DNA from 2 places in the Rhodoferax sp. PAMC 29310 genome. Region 2 is predicted to be linked to the other one. Evidence: predicted binding sites of a transcription regulator. Region 2 holds the regulator's gene; the other holds the start of a gene.
What was found. Region 2 encodes sigma-54, which starts transcription at its own class of promoters, with help from an activator protein. Its sites were predicted from a motif close to TGGCANGNAANCTGCTTT; they were not measured.

Region 1: a site for sigma-54 is predicted at 2,662-2,679, ahead of J8G15_RS18785 (PEP-CTERM sorting domain-containing protein). Genes of this name have one in related genera too.

The regions. Positions count from the first base shown of each region.
Region 1 is NZ_CP072852.1:4,045,111-4,049,672, reverse strand. It holds gene J8G15_RS18795 (ThiF family adenylyltransferase) at 1-535, opposite strand, end outside; gene J8G15_RS18790 (nitroreductase family protein) at 668-1,738, shown strand; gene J8G15_RS18785 (PEP-CTERM sorting domain-containing protein) at 1,800-2,609, opposite strand; gene J8G15_RS18780 (hypothetical protein) at 2,823-4,124, opposite strand; gene J8G15_RS18775 (outer membrane lipoprotein-sorting protein) at 4,129-4,562, opposite strand, start outside.
Region 2 is NZ_CP072852.1:3,695,170-3,699,731, forward strand. It holds gene J8G15_RS17165 (thiol:disulfide interchange protein DsbA/DsbL) at 1-544, shown strand, start outside; gene lptA (lipopolysaccharide transport periplasmic protein LptA) at 770-1,387, shown strand; gene lptB (LPS export ABC transporter ATP-binding protein) at 1,384-2,181, shown strand; gene rpoN (RNA polymerase factor sigma-54) at 2,279-3,871, shown strand; gene J8G15_RS17185 (class I SAM-dependent RNA methyltransferase) at 3,970-4,562, shown strand, end outside.

The DNA.
Region 1 (4,562 bases), 350 kb from region 2:
CCACTTTGAAGTACTCCTCGAAGCTCATACCGACTGGACTGAAGTAAAGAAAAGCGACCCCCATACCCAAAGGTGCAGCAGTCAGCGCCGGAATTCCTTTTTCCCGACATTTGGCAAAAACCATACGCCGCGCAGGCAGTGCAAAAAAATCCAGCCCATCCACATAGACATCCACATCACGCAAAAATTCGTCCACGTTGTCAGGCAGAACGCCCTGAGAGAACAAACGCAAATCCATTTCAGGATTGATGTCTTGCGCCATGTGCGCCATGGTGTCGATTTTCGATTGCCCCATAAATGGCATGAAAGCACCAGCTTGCCGATTCATGTTGTGAATATCAAAGTCGTCGAAGTCAGCGATATTGAAACATTCAACCCCAAGCCGAGCGAGCGTAAGCAAATGCGCACCTCCCACTCCGCCCAGACCAGCAATGGCAATGCGAGATTTCTTTAATTTGGCCTGTTCAGCTTGGGTGACCCAGCCAATATTGCGCGAAAAGGCGTGATCGTAGGCAAAGGTATTGGGTGTTGCCATGGTGCTTTCCGCTTTCCATAAGTGACTTAGATTCGTTTTCACGTCGACCTGCTTTGGAGGGGCCCCAACCTGCACCCCTGGCCCAGAGAAGGATATCATTGAAGAACCACTAACCCCAAGCTGGGCAAGCCCGTGAGCAACGACACACTGAAACAGATTCTTGACCTTGCACGCTGGGCGCCCAGTGGTGACAACACGCAGCCATGGCGTTTTGAATTGGTCAACGACCATATGATCCGAGTGCATGGACATGACACCCGCGATCATGTGCTTTACGACTTTGACGGCCACCCAAGCCACATGGCCCACGGCGCGTTACTTGAGACGCTGCGAGTTGCCGCAACTGGTTTTGGTTTGAAGGCAACATGGACGGCGCATTCTGAAGGCGATCACCGTCACCCGATTTATGAGGTGATTCTGGCGCCAGACGACAGCATCAAGCAAGACCCGCTGTTTGACTGCATCACGCTACGTACGGTTCAGCGCCGCCCTATGAAAACGACAGCGCTTACAGATGGGCAACGCCAGGCACTTCAGGACGCAGCGGGCGAAGGATTTACCTTACAAGTGTTGGATTCATGGCATGACCGACGGCGCGTCGCCAACTTGCTGTGGGCTAGTGCAAAAATCCGCCTGACGTGCCCGGAAGCCTTTCCGGTCCATAAAGCCGTGATCGAATGGCGGGCACGCTTCAGCAAAGATCGAATCCCAGAGGAAGCTGTGGGCGTGGACTGGGCCACAGCGCGCCTGATGGAGTGGGCGATGCACAGTTGGGAGCGCGTGGCTTTTATGAACCGCTACCTGATGGGAACTATCGTGCCGCGCGTTCAGCTTGATCTACTGCCCGGACTGCGCTGCGCTGCGCATTTGCTACTGCACCCCAAAACTGAACCCCAAAGAATTGAAGACTGGGTTCGCCTTGGCGAGTCTCTGCAAAGGATCTGGCTGACCGCAACGCTCCACGGTTTGCAGTTGCAACCTCAAATGACCCCGGTTATTTTTAGATGGTACGCACGAGCGGGGCGGCACTTCTCCGCCGATCCAGTGCTGTTTGACCAAGCACAGAAGGTAGCAAGCGAGTTTGAATCGGTGGTCGGCGCTTTGCCAACCTCAGCTTTCGGATTTTTCGCCCGAGTTGGGCATTCACCCGTGCCGCAAAGTCGATCTGTCCGCCTAGCTTTACCAGAACTCGACAAGCAATAAAAAAAGCCTTGCTGGGTTACCCCAGCAAGGCTTTTTGTTTGTTACGCAGTGCGAGCGTTTATCAGGCTTGCTTTGACTTGCGGCGGCGCACAGCAGCAATACCTACCAATGCAAGGCCCATCAGGCTCAACATAGATGGCTCTGGAACTGCCAACCGGAACTGACCGTTATTACTGACGTACAAATTGTTGGTGCCATCATTGACCACCGTCCCAAGAGCAGTGTTAAATGCAGCGTTGTAATCAGTCACAAGCGAACCAGGAACGTTAGCTACATTTTGAAGAATCGCATTGGTCGTCGCAAAACCAAACGTTAATCCGTTCGCTACTCCTGCCGAGAGATCGACCATTGCCGAGTCAAAGAAATAACCATTCAGTATGTTCGTCGCTTCGAAGATGAAGGAAATAGTTCCATTCGGCAACACTCCACCAGTATTCAAAATGGCGCTTCCGTTTAGCAACTTGAAAGATGCAATGTTTGTTGCGCCAGAAAACACCTCAAGAATGCCGTCAGTATTGAAGCTCAAAGCACCGCCGATTGCACCAGAACCGGTACCTACGAAGGTGGAACTCAATTGAGGAGCCAGATTAACCCCACCATTTCCACCGAAGGGGCCGCCGTCAGTGGATACTACGCCGAAGTTACCGACCTCGTTAAAGTTAAATTTGCCACCACCGGTAAAGGTATTGTGAACAAATGCAGTGCCGATCAAATCGAGGTAATCCTTAACCAAAACTTTGTCCGAAACCACTCCCGCCCCGTCGGTGTCAATATACCAATTGGTCAGAGTTGCAGAAGCAGGCAACGCTGCGACGCTCAGGCCCAAGGCGAGTGCAGCGCCAAGAAGGGTTTTCTTTACTTTCTTAATCATGATGTTTCTCCACTAGTTACAAGGACAGTGACATTCACTGGATACAGGAATAGAAGCATGTACCGTGCCATATTGCATTTAATTCCATAACCCATTGATTTATATAGGTAAAAATAGGCATCCACTGGCTTCATCAATTGATAAAGTTATTGACTGTAAAAATTTTCGACGTCTTCGAGGTACGCATTGATGCTCACGAGCCCTGTTTCACAGTCAAAAATAGTATGTGCCGATGACCTGCGTAATTCGACTGTCTGGTAAGGAACCGAACTCGCTGGCAATGCGCCCCAAGTTCCGCTGGTATTGAAGACTCATGTCAAACTTTGGCCAGTGGTGGCGAAGCTCCATCCAGCCTAGGCGGCTCCCATCTCCCGGGTTGTAACGAAGGTAAGCGCTCAAGTCCAGGTCTTTGAGGCCCCAGCCTTTTTGCGTTACATAAATCAGGTAGGCTTTGCGAGGCGCCAGTTCTTGTTGCTGCAGCGCACCGGTTAAATATGCTTGCTGCAGGGAAGGTGTAGCGCTAAGGGCAGTAAAGTCCGACTGACTCAGCGCAAAGCCGTTGTATTCGTACTCAGCTGTTACTGATAACTTGCTACGGGTGGTGTAGGTTAAACCACCAGAGAAACGATTGCGCATTGCTTTAGTACCCGGCAACACCAAGATGCGGCTTAGCAAATCGGGTTCGCGGCCACGCGTCCATTCCAGGTGCCCCACCGCCGCCTCTGACAATAAAGCCGTCAGGTTGACCCCTAGCGTGGTGGAGGCGCCCGATTTTTTATAAGCCAGCAATTGGCCGCTGATGCCTGACGCCAATTGACTGCTCAACGCCACCAGCGCGCGATCACTATTGTTGGTGGACCCCAAATCAAGGCTTAAACCATTGGAACTGGAACGGTTGGCCAACTTTGGCGCCCATGCAACGGATAGCGAACCGCCTAACCACAGATGTTGCCCGCGCAGCATCACCACACCCATCCGGTTCAAGCGCAGGGCAATTGGATCAGCGGTTGTCAGCGTACGCAAGGCCCCGTCGCGAAAGAAGTCGGTCGGGTTGTAGCCATAGGCTGGCCCGTAACGCAGGTTGACACGGCCAAATTCAAACACGTTGTCGCCGCTCTCTGGCTGCCAGCTCAAATAGGCCTCTCTCAAACTGTTCACCGGGCCGTCAAGCCCAAAGCCACCCGGGTGAATGTAATCAAAACGATCCGAGACAACCGCTTTCAGACCAGAGCTCAAATTTGCCGTATGGGAAAAGTCCAGCGACGCGCGGCCCAAGTCACGGCTGCCTGATACATAGCGTTGGCCGACGGTACCAATGGCTCCCTCTATGAAAAACCGGGTATTTGCGATTGTCTGGGTCGCTACAGATTCGGCTGGCGCGCTTTCCAAGTTCAGCGCATCGAGTTCCTCTGCGGAGGTGGCACCCAACGTGGGCCCGGCATAACCAAGTGCCATCGCCAGTGCGGCACCAAGCGAACAGAGTTGAAAAGAGGGGCGCTTGAGGAAAAAAGACATTCACCTACTCCGGCTGGAAACGAGGCAGATAATCCCGCTGCATCCAGGTGGCCGGAATGGCGCGGGCCTTGTAATCTGAAAGACGTATGAGCGTAACCGATTGAGGGTTCAGCCCGTCAATAATTACCGTTTCGGTCGGACGTTCAGCGCCCAGTTGGGGCTGGAACTTCCGGTAATATGCGGTTTTTAGCAGGCGGGAAGACTCTGCGTAGAAGCGCGCTTTGAGCGGGCGGTTGTTGTCAGCATCAACCCACATTTCAATGCTGGCGTAAGTTACATCAGGGCTGACAGCGGTGAGGATGAGCTTATGAGCCTGACGCTGTTTGCGTTCGCCATCCAGGATTTCTTCGTCTCCGGCCAATGTGGCTTTGTAGTCTTGGGCCAGGTTAACGGTAACCACGTCACCATTTGATGCCTGACCCAAAAGCCGCTGTTGCG
Region 2 (4,562 bases):
TTATCTTGAAGTGAAGCCCGTCGCTGCGGTTGAAGCCCCAGCGGGGAAAATCGAAGTAGTGGAGTTTTTTTGGTACAACTGCCCGCATTGCAACGCGTTTGAACCGACGTTGGAGGCGTGGGTCAAGCGTTTGCCCGCTGATGTGGTGATGCGTAAGGTGCCAATTGCCTTCCGGGACAGCTTCATTCCTCAGCAGCGTCTTTATTACGCGCTGGAGGCCATGGGTTTGGTCGGAAAACTGAACTCCAAGGTCTTTGCTGCCATTCACGCCGAGCGCCAAAAATTGGACACGGAAGACGCCATCGTGCCTTGGGTCGTCTCCCAAGGTGTTGACAAGGCCAAGTTTACGCAGCAGTTCAACTCATTCTCCGTGGTCACCAAGGCCAAGAAGGCGACCTTGTTGCAAAACGCCTATAGCGTTGAGGGCGTGCCGGCGCTCGGCGTTGCCGGACGCTTCTACACCGATGGCACACAGGCCAAGGGCATGGAGCGCGCCTTGCAAGTAGTGGAGTCGCTGGTCGCCCAGGTTCGCAGCGGACGCTAGTCGCATCAGGCCGGCTGGCCCTCAAATGAGTGCGTCCCGCCGGCTGATGCCTGATGGGGGCGTTGGGCGGAGCTCTTTTTAGCCTTGAACCCACACGCGTGCCTCGATGGCGCTTCATGTAACGCAAGTTGGTATTGACCCACCGTGAGGCGGGGGGGGGCTTGGCTTGGGCGAACGGGTCGCTACAATGACATAAACTGACACTGCAGCAAGATTCATGCCTTTATGAAAATAACACTCACCTCTCTGTTTCTGGTTGTTTGCCTCGCCCTGAGCGCTGGCCAGGCGTATGCGGAAAAAGCGGACCGTGACAAGCCCATGAATATTGAGGCGGATTCGCTGCGCTATGACGATCAGCGACAAACCAGTGTGTTTACCGGCCGGGTGGTGTTAACCAAAGGCACAATTCTGATTCGCGGTGCCAAAATTGATGTGAAGCAGGATTCCGAGGGCAATCAATTTGGTCTGGTGCTTTCCGAGCCGAACAAACAAGCTTTTTTCCGCCAAAAGCGCGAAGGTGTTGACGAATACATTGAGGGCGAAGGCGACACGATTGAGTACGACAGCCGAGCGGACACCGTCAAGTTCCTGACCAATGCCAAGCTGCGCCGCTACCGGGGGGCGACGCTCAGTGACGAGTTCACCGGCGGCGTGATTCAGTACAACAACAGCACAGACGTGTTCACCATCGACGGCTCCGTCACCAAAACCGATGGCGTAAAAAGCGGGCGGGTCCGCGCCATGCTGACGCCCAAGTCGGATTCCGGCACGCCGAAAGGTGCCTTGGCACCGCTGGTGCCCGCACTTCGTTCGACCACCACGATGGGGACGGACAAGAAGTGAGTACCCCGGAGGCCATCACCGAGACACCTTCTCGCCTGGAGGCGGCCAGCGGCGAAAGTCGACTGGAAGTCAGCCATCTGCAGAAGTTTTATGGCGGGCGTCAAGCGGTCAAAGACGTGTCCTTGGTCGTCAGAAAAGGTGAAGTGGTGGGTTTGCTGGGCCCCAATGGTGCCGGCAAGACTACCTCGTTCTACATGATTGTGGGCTTGGTGCACGCCAGCGCGGGTGACATCACCATTGACGGGCAGTCGGTGGGCCACATGCCCATTCACCGACGGGCACGCATGGGCTTGAGCTATTTGCCTCAGGAAGCCTCTATTTTTCGCAAGCTCAACGTGGAAGATAACGTGCGCGCCGTGCTGGAGTTGCAGCGCGATGACGCCGGTCGACCGCTGAGCAAGCCGGAAATCGAAAAACGACTCACCGAATTGTTGCAAGACTTGCGGGTGGATCATCTGCGTGGCTCGGCGGCATTGGCGCTGTCTGGTGGTGAGCGCCGGCGGGTCGAGATCGCGCGCGCCTTGGCAACGCAACCCCGGTTTATTCTTCTGGATGAGCCCTTTGCCGGGATTGATCCCATCGCCGTGATCGAGATTCAGCGAATTATCAGTTTCCTGAAAGAGCGTGGGCTGGGGGTGCTCATCACTGACCACAACGTGCGGGAAACCCTGGGCATTTGCGACCACGCCTACATCATCAGTGACGGCAGTGTGCTGGCCCAAGGCAAGCCTGCCGAGATCGTCAACGACGCCAATGTTCGCCGGGTGTACCTCGGCGAACATTTCAGAATGTGAGCCGGGTGCACTGTCTATCCCTTCCTTACCTACTGATTGCTTTCCACAGGCGTGCCGCCTCGCGGACGTTGGCCTGTCCTGAACGGTGGGGGGGGCGATGAAGCCTGGCCTGTCCCTTCGTGTTTCCCAGCACCTGTCGCTGACGCCGCAATTGCAGCAGTCCATCCGGCTGTTGCAGCTGTCGACGCTGGAAATGAGCCAGGAAGTCGAGCAAATGCTGGACGAAAACCCGTTTTTGGAGGTGAGCGCAGAAGAGCCGCCACGCGAAGAATTTGGACTGGCACAAGCCGATGCACCGGTCCGCAATGAGGATCTGGATGTGGAAGCCGGCGCGCATGCTCCTGCCGAGTTCACTGCGGAAGTCCGGGTGAGCAGCGAAACCGATGCCGAATTGTCGCCCCTGTCGGCAGACGACGGGCAGAGCTGGGACGGCGACGGCAGTGCTTCCATGGCGCCCGATGATGGCGAGTGGGGGGGCGAGGCCAAGGCCCACGGCAACAACCTGGATGGTGACAGTGATGCCGATGTGACCGAACTGGCGCGCAGCCAGGAGTCGCTGCAAAGCCATTTGCACCGGCAGGCCCTGGCTTTGCACCTGAGTGAAGAAGATGGCGCCGCCCTGCGTTTCCTGATTGAGTCGCTGAACGACGACGGTTACCTGGAAGAGGCGTTGGCTGAGTTGGTTGACGGCTTGACCGGCGATGACCTTGAAGAGCGGGAGCAAATGCTGCACCACTTCACCGTTGCGCTGTCCTTGCTTAAAACATTGGAGCCTGTGGGAGTGGGTGCACGGGGTTTGGCCGAGTGTTTGACGCTTCAACTGAAAGCTTTGCAGAGTCAAGACGACATCAAGTTGGCCCAGGCGAGAACGGTGGCGGTGGCCCTGCGCATCTGTGCGCAGCCGATGGATGTTTTGGCGCGGCGTGACATCAAGCGTTTGGTGCAATTGTGCGGTGTGCCGGATGCGGCCATTCGTGAGGGGATCGCACTGATTGGGCATCTGGAGCCCAAACCCGGACGCCGGTTTGCCGATGTAGAGCGCAATATCGTGGTGCCGGACGTCATCGTCACTCAAGTGGGCAACGGATCGCAGGCGCAGTTCAGGGTTCGCCTCAACGCCGACGTGATGCCTCGCCTGCGGGTGCATGACATCTATGCCAACGCACTCAAGCAACACCGGGGTGGCGGCACCGAGGCGTCCAACTATGCGGCGCTGCAACAGCGTCTGCAGGAAGCGCGCTGGTTCATCAAAAATATCCAGCAGCGTTTCGACACGATTTTGCGGGTGAGCAACGCCATTGTGGAGCGCCAAAAGAGCTTTTTCATGCATGGCGAACTGGCCATGCGCCCGCTTGTGCTACGGGAAATTGCAGACGAACTGGGCTTGCACGAGTCCACCATCAGCCGTGTGACCACTGCCAAATACATGGCCACGCCATTCGGCACTTTTGAGTTGAAATTCTTCTTCGGCTCCGGCTTGGGGACCGACAGTGGGGGCAATGCTTCCAGCACGGCAGTGCGGGCGCTGATCAAGCAGTTCATCAGTGCCGAAAATCTGAAGAAGCCCCTCAGCGACAATCAGATCTCCGAGATGCTCAAAGAGCAGGGCATTGATTGCGCTCGCCGCACCGTGGCCAAGTACCGGGAAGGGCTGCGAATTGCCCCCGCCTCGCTGCGAAAAGACCTGTAAATCGCTGTCCGGCCCCGTCCCACCAGACCTACGGGCACCGGAGATTAGCGGAGCATCGCTTGCGCCCCAGAACAATAAACCTGTCATAGGAAAACGACGTGAACCAATTGCAATTATTTTTACCCTGCGCCGCAGGCGTTGAAGACCTATTACTGCCCGAGGTGCTTCGCATAACCGGCCTGCCCCCGGGCTGCGCAACCAAGCAGCGCGGCGGCGTCGCGGTGCGCACCTCATGGTCGCACGCCATGTTGCTCAATCTCTACAGCCGCCTGGCCCAGCGGGTACTGGTCTTGCTGTCGTACACCGAGTACCGCAGCGAGCAGGACCTGTACCGCGCGGCCAGCGAGGTCGAGTGGGAGCGCTGGTTCACGCCCAAGGAAAGCATCAAGATCGCAGTCACAGCCCAGCACAGCCCGCTCACCTCCCTCAACTTTGCGGCACTGAAGGTGAAAGATGCCGTGTGTGACCGTTTCCGCGTAGCCGCCAATGGCGTGCGCCCCGATGTGAATACCCAGTGGCCAGATGCCCGCATTTACGTGCACTTGACCACTGACAGCTGCTCTTTGTACCTGGATACTTCCGGCGAACCGCTATTCAAGCGCGGCTGGCGCGAGGACAAGGGTGATGCGCCTTTGAAGGAAACCCTGGCAGCCGCCATGATTGCCGCCAGCGGCTGGGCCGAGGGTGAGGA